2 regions of the Cellulomonas sp. WB94 genome follow, and region 1 is predicted to be linked to the other one. Evidence: predicted binding sites of a transcription regulator. Region 1 holds the regulator's gene; the other holds the start of a gene.
The links. The regulator HrcA, encoded in region 1, represses chaperone genes, less so after heat shock. The targets are predictions, from matches to a motif close to TTNGCACTCGNNNNNNNCGAGTGCNAA.

Region 1 (4,380 bases):
CGTCGGGTGTCCCCGGGGTCTCGGCGGTCACTTGATCAGCTCCAAGGAGAAGGGGTAGCGGTAGGCCTGGCCACGCTGCACAGCCAGGTAGCCCTGGATCGAGAAGACCAGGGAGAAGATCCACAGCGCGAGCTGGAGCAGGTTGGCCAGGAACCACGGCAGGAAGATCGCGTCGGCGATCCAGACGATGACCCACCCGATCAGCAGCGTGATCTGGAAGTTCACCGCCTTCTTACCTTCTTGGTCCACGAACCCGCTGCGCGCGCGGAACAGGAGCCAGATGATGAGGCCGGGCACGATCCACAAGATCCCGCCGAGGTGCGCGAGCCCGGCCCACTGGCGGGTCTCGGCGTCGGTCAGGGGTGGGCCCGCGGGCGGCTGCCCGGCCCACGGCGGCGGTGGGGTCTGGCTCATGTGGGTGCCTCTCGCGTCAGGGAACGGCGCGGCATGCGTGGCCGTTGCGCCGCACACTAGTCGTCCGACGCGTCGGACGCGCGCCGTTTGACCCAGCTCAGGCGGCTGCCGTCAGGACGCCGTCACGAAGTCGATGAGCTCCTCGACCCGCCCGAGCAGCGACGGCTCGAGATCGGCGTAGGAGCGCACCGACGCGAGGATCCGCTGCCACGCGTGCGCGACGTCGGCCTGCTCGAGCGCGGGCCAGCCGAGCTCCCGCAGGATGCCGAGCTTCCACTCGGTGCCGCGCGCGATCGTCGGCCATGCCGCGAGGCCGATCCGCGCGGGGCGCACGGCCTGCCAGACGTCGATGTAGGGATGGCCGAGCACGAGGACGCTCCCGGCCGGTGTGCCGCGGGTGGCGTCGGCGGCGATCCGCGTCTCCTTGGAGCCGGGCACGAGGTGGTCGACGAGCACCCCGACGCGCCGCTCGCGTGTCGGGGCGAACTCCCGGAGCGCGTCGGCGAGGTTGTCGACGCCGTCGAGCAGCTCGACCACCACACCCTCGAGGCGCAGGTCGTCGCCCCACACCTTCTCGACGAGCTCGGCGTCGTGCTTGCCCTCGACCCAGATCCGGCTCCCGCGCGCCACCCGGGCCGTGGCGCCGTGCACCGCGACCGATCCGGACGCGGTGCGCGTCGGGCGGGCCGGTGCGGACCGGCCGACGGGCGCGAGGAGCACGACGGGCTCCCCGTCGACCCAGAACCCGGGCCCGAGCGGGAACGTGCGCGTCTTGCCCTTGCGGTCCTCGAGCACGACGACGTGCTGCCCGCCGGACTTCTCGACGCGTCGGACGGCACCGACCCAGCCGGTCATGACCTCCTCGACGACGAGTCCGATCTCGGCAGGCTGCGGGCGGGACTGCTTGCGGGGCCGGTGGTGCGCGGACCCGGGCCGGTCGCCGCCGCCGCGGCCGGGGGTCGCGAGGACGTCGTTCCCGTAGCGGTCGTGGCTCACCCGGGCACCCTAACGGGCGCGTGGCCGTCGCACCGGAACCGGCGCGGGCGCGCGATGCGGACAGGTGCTGCGGGCAGGAGTACGGGCTGACGGGTGCCCGACGTGCGAGCCCGACGTCGCCCCGCGGCGCGACCGCGTAGAATTGGCACTCCGGGTGGCCGAGTGCTACCCCGCTCTCACGGCAGCCCGCCGGGCGACCCGACGGGCACCCAGTGAGGTCCAGGACGACGCGCAGGAGGTGCGATGAGCGAGGATCGCAAGCTCGACGTGCTGCGCGCGATCGTCGAGGACTACGTGGCCACCCGCGAGCCCGTCGGCTCCCGCGCGCTGGTCGAGCGGCACGGGCTCGGGGTCTCGCCTGCGACGATCCGCAACGACATGGCGGCCCTCGAGGAGGGCGGCTTCATCGTGCAGCCGCACACGTCGGCGGGGCGCGTGCCCACGGACAAGGGGTACCGCCTGTTCGTCGACCGGCTCTCATCGGTCAAGCCGCTGTCGGGCGCGGAGTCGCGGGCGATCGAGGACTTCCTCGCGCGCGCCGTCGACCTGGACGACGTCGTGGACCGGGCCGTCCGGCTGCTCTCCCAGCTGACCCAGCAGGTCGCGGTCGTGCAGTACCCGTCGCTGCGGCGCTCGGTGCTGCGGCACGTCGAGCTCGTCCCGCTCGGTGACCGACGGCTGCTCGTGGTGATCATCACGGACAACGGTCGCGTCGAGCAGCGCACGGTCGAGCTGTCGACCGAACCCGACCTCGACGTCGTCGCGGTGCTGCGCGCCCGCCTCAACGTCGCCGCCGCCGGCCGGCGGCTCGCGGAGCTCGACACCGTGCTTGCGGCCCTCATTGACTCGTTCGCCCCGGACCATGCGTCGCTCGTCCGTTCGGTCGTCTCCGTCGTCGAGGAGACGCTCGCGCAGGAGAGCGAGGAGCGCGTCGTGCTGGCCGGGACCGCGAACCTTGCCCGCGCGAGCGGGGCGGACTTCACCCACACGCTCGGCCCCGTGCTCGAGGCGCTCGAGGAACAGGTGGTCCTCCTGCGACTGTTGACCGAGATGGCCGAGGACGCCACGGCGGTGTCAGCCAGGATCGGCCGCGAGACCCAGCACGAGGGGCTGCTCGAGACGAGCTTCGTGACGACCGGATACGGCGGTGACGGCGACGCCCTCGCCCGGATCGGCTCGATCGGTCCGCTCCGCATGGACTACCCCGGCACGATGGCCTCCGTCCGCGCGGTCGCGCGGTACCTCACACGGATCCTCGCCGGATGACCCGGCCGAACCCGGCCCTTCGCCTCACCGTCCGACCAGGAAGTGATCTGTGACCGACTACTACGAGATCCTCGGGGTTGCCCGCGACGCGAGCCCCGAGCAGATCAAGAAGGCCTACCGCCGCCTCGCACGTCAGCACCACCCGGACGTCGCCGGCGAGGACGGCGGCTCGGACGAGATGTTCAAGGACGTCTCGCGGGCGTACGACGTGCTGTCGAACCCCGAGAAGCGCCGCGCGTACGACGTGGGCGGCGACCCGTCCGCCGGCGGCGGCATGGGTGGCGGCTTCGGGTTCCAGGACATCTTCGAGACCTTCTTCGGCGCAGGGTCCGGCGCGAGCGCCCAGCGTGGGCCCATCCCGCGCGCGCGCCGCGGCCAGGACGCGCTCGTGCGCCTCGACCTCGACCTGGCGGAGACCGCGTTCGGGTCCCACCGCGAGGTGCAGGTCGACACGGCCGTGGTGTGCCCCACGTGCTCCGGCACGTGCTGCCGCCCCGGGACGTCGCCCCGCACGTGCGAGGTCTGCGGCGGCCGAGGCAGCGTGCAGCGCATCGCCCGCTCGTTCCTCGGGCAGGTCATGACGTCCCAGCCGTGCGCCGCCTGCCAGGGGTTCGGGACGGTCATCCCCGAGCCGTGCACCGAGTGCTCGGGCGAGGGCCGCGTGCGCTCGCGCCGCACCCTGACGGTCGACGTGCCCGCCGGGGTGGACACCGGGACGCGTATCAAGCTGACGGGCCAGGGCGAGGTCGGTCCGGCCGGCGGGCCCGCCGGCGACGTCTACCTCGAGGTCAGGGAGCGCAAGCACGAGACGTTCGTCCGGCAGGGCGACGACCTGCACTGCACGCTCCCGGTGCCGATGACGGCGGCCGCGCTCGGCACGGTCCTGACGCTCGACACCCTCGACGGCCCGCAGGAGGTCGACCTGCGCCCGGGCACGCAGCCGGCCCAGGTGATCACGCTGCGGGGGCTCGGCGTCGGGCACCTGCACGTCGGTGGGCGCGGCGACCTGCACATCCACGTCGACGTCCATGTCCCCACCGGGCTGGACGAGGACCAGGCAGCGCTCCTGCAGCAGCTCGCGACGCTGCGCGGCGAAGAGCGGCCGGAGGCACGGTTCTCCGCCGCCAACCCTGGGGTGTTCGCCAAGCTCCGCGACAAGCTCTCGGGTCGCTGAGCGGTGAGTGCTCCGGTCTTCCTGGTGGAGCCGGGCGCGCTCGCGGCCGTGCACCCCGGCGGCGCCTACCTGCTCGACGGGGCCGAGGGGCGGCACGCCGGGGTCGTGCAACGCCGTTCACCGGGTGAGCGCGTGGACGTCGTCGACGGTGCGGGCGTCCGGCTCGAGTGCCTCGTCGGGGCGGTCGGTGCCGAGGGGGTGACGCTGCAGGTCGTGGCCCGGACCGACGAGCCGGCTCCGGACGTGGCGCTCGTGCTCGTGCAGGCGCTCGCCAAGGGCGACCGTGACGAGATGGCGATCGAGGCGGCGACCGAGGTCGGTGCCGACGCGGTCGTGCCGTGGCAGGCCGAGCGCTCCGTCGTCGTGTGGCGCGGGGACCGGGCCGCGAAGAGCCGGTCGAGGTGGCTCGGGACCGTGCGCGCCGCGGCCAAGCAGTCGCGCCGGGCCCGGGTCCCCGAGGTCGAGCTCGCGGTCGACGGGCGCGGGCTCGTCGAGCGGGTGCACCGGACCGTCGACGCCGGCGGCGTCGC
Region 2 (4,380 bases), 580 kb from region 1:
GCAGGTGCCCGGCACGGATCGTTGCTCAGCGCGGACAGGTCAGGCACGGAAGGTCAGGAGCCACGATGGAGACCGCGACAGCGGAACGGGTCGGCAGCGTCGTCGCCGAGCACGCGGGTGAGCTGACCGAGCGTGACCAGCAGGTCCTGGCGTTCGAGCGGCAGTGGTGGAAGTACGCCGGCGCCAAGGAGCAGGCCATCCGCGAGCTCTTCGACATGTCGGCCACCCGGTACTACCAGGTGCTCAACGCCCTCATCGACTCGCCCGCCGCGCTCGCCCACGACCCCATGCTCGTCAAGCGGCTGCGCCGCATGCGCTCGACCCGGCAGCGCGCCCGCTCGGCCCGCCGGCTCGGCGCGGAAGCCTGACCTGCGTCGCGACGCGCGCCCTGCGACACGTGCGGTCACAGTTCACGGCTTGACCGGATAGCCTGTCCGCCGTGAGCAAGGCCAGCTACCCGTACCCACCAGACGAGTTCGACGCCGCTGACGACCACGACGGTCCTCGCGGCGTGCACCGCTCACCCCGCACCACGTGGTCCAAGGTGTGGCCGTTCCTCGTCGTCCTCGTCGTCTTCCCCGCGCTCGCCTACGGGCTCGTCACCTGGATCTCGAACTCCGACACCGGGCTCGGCGGCGCCATCTCGGGCCTCGGTGCAACAGGCACGACCGAGCCGACCGACACCGCCACCGACGCGGCGACCGGCACCGCCACCGACACGGCACCGCCCGCTGACACCGCCACGAGCGAGGCGCCCGTCGCGCCGCCTGCTGCGACACCGGACCTGACCTCGCCCGTCGTGGTGCTCAACGCAGCGAACGTCTCGGGTCTGGCTGCGAGCCAGACGAAGAAGCTCGAGGCCGGCGGGTTCACCAAGGTCACCGCCTCGAACGGAACCGGCACCGGCGTGAAGGCGACCACCGTCTTCTACGCGACCGAGGATCAGAAGGTCACGGCCGACGCCGTCGCGCAGCTGCTCGGCATCTCGACCGTCGAGCTGTCGACCACGCGAGCGAAGGACGGCATCACTATCGTCCTGATGCCCGGCTTCAAGGGCTGACCGACGCGCGGGGCCGCCGTTCGGCCCGACCGCGTGCGGGCGGTGACCCGGTGAGCCGAGCGCGGTCGACGGAGGTCGACGCGGTCGTCGTCGGAAGTGGTCCCGGTGGCCTGGCTGCCGCCGTGACGCTCGCCCGCGCGGGGCTGAGCGTCCAGGTCGTCGAGGCGCAGGACACGATCGGCGGCGGGTCTCGCACGCTCGACCTCGGCCTCGCGGACGGCGTCCTGCACGACGTGTGCTCAGCCGTGCACCCCCTCGCCGTTGCGTCCCCGTTCCTCCAGTCGTTCGACCTCGAGGCGCGCGGTGTCGAGATGCTGGCCGCGGAGGCCGCGTACGCGCAGCCGCTCGACGGCGGGCGCGCCGCGGTGGCCTACCGGTCCATCGAGCGCACGGCCGACGCGCTCGGCCCGGACGGCCCGGCCTGGCGCCGCCTCCTCGGGCCGCTCTCGACGCACCCCGACGGTCTCGTCGACGTCGCCCTGGGCGATCGCCGGAGCATGCCCCGCGACCTGGGGACCGCCGTCCGCTTCGGGCTCGGGGTGCTCGAGCAGGGCAGCGTCGCGTGGGGCGCGCGGTTCCGGACCGAGGAGGCCGCCGCTCTGCTCACCGGGGTCGCCGCGCACGCGATCGCACCGATGCCGTCGCTCACGGCCGCCGGTGCCGCTGTGATGCTCGCGGCGCTCGCCCACGGGCCGGGCTGGCCGATCCCGCGGGGCGGCAGCCAGTCGATCGTGGACGCCCTCGCGGCCGACCTACGTGCGCACGGCGGCTCGATCGTGACGGGCACCGAGGTGCACGACCTCGACGAGCTGCCGCGCGCCCAGGCCTACCTGTTCGACACGACCCCGCGAACCCTCGTCCGCGTGCTGGGTCGGCGCCTGCCTGGACGCGCTGCCCGGTCGTTCGCCCGGTTCCCTGCCGGCAACGCCGCCGCGAAGGTCGACTTCGTGCTCTCGGGTCCCGTGCCGTGGACCCGCCCCGAGGTCGGGCTCGCGGGCACCGTCCATGTCGGGGGCAGCCGCGCGCAGATGGCCGCCGCGGAGGCCGCGGTGGCGGCCGGACGGCACGCCGAGCACCCGATGGTCCTGCTGAGCGATCCGACGACGGCCGATGCGACCCGGTTCGGCGCGGGCGGCCTGCGCCCGTTGTGGACCTACGCGCACGTCCCGAACGGGTCGACGCTCGACCTGACAGACGCCGTGACGCGGCAGGTCGAGCGGTTCGCGCCGGGCTTCCGGGACGTCGTCGTCGCCGCGCGGTGCGTCCCCGCCGCGCAGATGAGCGAGCACAACGCCAACTACGCGGGCGGCGACATCGCCGGGGGTGCGGTGTCGCTGTACCGGATGTTCGCCCGCCCACGCCCGGTCTGGGACCCGTTCGACGGTGGGCTGCCGGGCGTCTACCTGTGCTCCGCCTCGGTGCCGCCGGGTCCGGGCGTGCACGGGCTCGGTGGCTGGTACGCGGCGACGCGCGCGCTGCGGTCGAGGTTCGGGATCACCCAGCCGCCGTCCCTCGCTCCCTGACGTCGCGCAGGCGCGTGCGCCCCGGCGGGTGGCGGGCCATCTGCCATGCGCGAACACCCCGGTTCCGATCAGCGTGAACACGCCGGTCGGGCCCCGCGGGACAGGTGAGCCGCTTGCACTCTCCTGGGGTGAGTGCTAACCATGGTCTTAGCACTCTCCGGTGGAGAGTGACAGAATCAACCGGTTGACCGGTGAGGTTCGCACCCGAGCGGGACATGACCGTCCGGGAGCGCGCCGTCCGTCGCGGGCACCGTCAGCCGAACCGAGCCACAGTGAAGGATCACAGCCCCATGGCCAAGATCATTGCCTTCAACGAGGAGGCCCGTCGCGGCATCGAGCGAGGACTCAACATCCTCGCCGACACCGTCAAGGTCACCCTCGGCCCGAAGGGCCGCAACGTCGTCCTGGACAAGAAGTGGGGCGCCCCCACGATCACCAACGACGGCGTCTCCATCGCCAAGGAGATCGACCTCGACGACCCGTTCGAGAAGATCGGTGCCGAGCTCGTCAAGGAGGTCGCCAAGAAGACCGACGACGTCGCCGGCGACGGCACCACCACCGCCACGGTCCTGGCCCAGGCGCTCGTGCGCGAGGGTCTGCGCAACGTTGCGGCCGGCGCCAACCCGATCGCCCTGAAGAAGGGCATCGAGAAGGCCGTCGAGGCCGTCATCGCCCAGCTCCTCCTGCAGGCCAAGGATGTGGAGACCAAGGAGCAGATCGCTGCGACCGCCTCCATCTCGGCCGGCGACACGGCGATCGGCGAGCTCATCGCCGAGGCGCTCGACAAGGTCGGCAAGGAAGGCGTCATCACGGTCGAGGAGTCCAGCGCGCTGGGCCTCGAGCTCGAGCTGACCGAGGGCATGCGCTTCGACAAGGGTTACCTGTCGGCGTACTTCGTCACCGACCCGGAGCGCCAGGAGGCCGTCCTCGAGGACGCCTACGTCCTGCTCGTCGAGTCGAAGATCTCGAACGTCAAGGACCTGCTGCCCCTCCTGGAGAAGGTCATCCAGGCCGGCAAGCCGCTCTTCATCATCGCTGAGGACGTCGAGGGCGAGGCCCTGGCCACGCTCGTCGTGAACAAGATCCGCGGCACGTTCAAGTCCGTCGCCGTCAAGGCGCCCGGCTTCGGCGACCGCCGCAAGGCGATGCTCCAGGACATGGCGATCCTCACCGGTGGCCAGGTCGTCTCCGAGACCGTCGGCCTCAAGCTCGACACGGTCGGCCTCGAGGTCCTCGGCACGGCGCGCAAGATCGTCGTCACCAAGGACGAGACGACCATCGTCGAGGGCTCGGGCGACGCCGCGCAGATCGCCGGCCGCGTCTCGCAGATCCGTGCCGAGATCGAGAACTCCGACTCGGACTACGACCGTGAGAAGCTCCAGGAGCGTCTCGCGAAGCTGGCCGGCGGCGTTGCCGTCATCAAGGCCGGCGCTGCGACCGAGGTCGAGCTCAAGGAGCGCAAGCACCGCATCGAGGACGCCGTTCGCAACGCGAAGGCCGCCGTCGAAGAGGGCATCGTCGCCGGTGGTGGCGTCGCGCTCATCCAGGCGGGCAAGCTCGCGTTCGCCGACGCGGGCATCCTCGCGCTCGAGGGCGACGAGGCGACCGGGGCGAACATCGTTCGCGTCGCGCTCGACGCGCCGCTCAAGCAGATCGCGATCAACGCCGGCCTCGAGGGTGGCGTCGTCGCGGAGAAGGTCCGCAACCTCCCCACCGGTCACGGCCTCAACGCCGCGACGAACGTCTACGAGGACCTGCTCCTCGCCGGCGTCAACGACCCGGTGAAGGTCACGCGCT

Region 2: the regulator HrcA is predicted to act here: its motif matches at 2,696-2,722, upstream of groL (chaperonin GroEL).

Annotation. Positions count from the first base shown of each region.
Region 1 is NZ_QEES01000002.1:2,603,679-2,608,058, forward strand. Features, by position in the region: gene DDP54_RS13135 (DUF4870 domain-containing protein) at 1-31, opposite strand, end outside; gene DDP54_RS13140 (DUF4870 domain-containing protein) at 28-414, opposite strand; gene DDP54_RS13145 (DUF3097 domain-containing protein) at 526-1,410, opposite strand; gene hrcA (heat-inducible transcriptional repressor HrcA) at 1,654-2,676, shown strand; gene dnaJ (molecular chaperone DnaJ) at 2,726-3,850, shown strand; gene DDP54_RS13160 (16S rRNA (uracil(1498)-N(3))-methyltransferase) at 3,854-4,380, shown strand, end outside.
Region 2 is NZ_QEES01000002.1:2,027,352-2,031,731, forward strand. Features, by position in the region: gene DDP54_RS10505 (DUF3263 domain-containing protein) at 66-368, shown strand; gene DDP54_RS10510 (LytR C-terminal domain-containing protein) at 440-1,060, shown strand; gene DDP54_RS10515 (NAD(P)/FAD-dependent oxidoreductase) at 1,111-2,583, shown strand; gene groL (chaperonin GroEL) at 2,874-4,380, shown strand, end outside.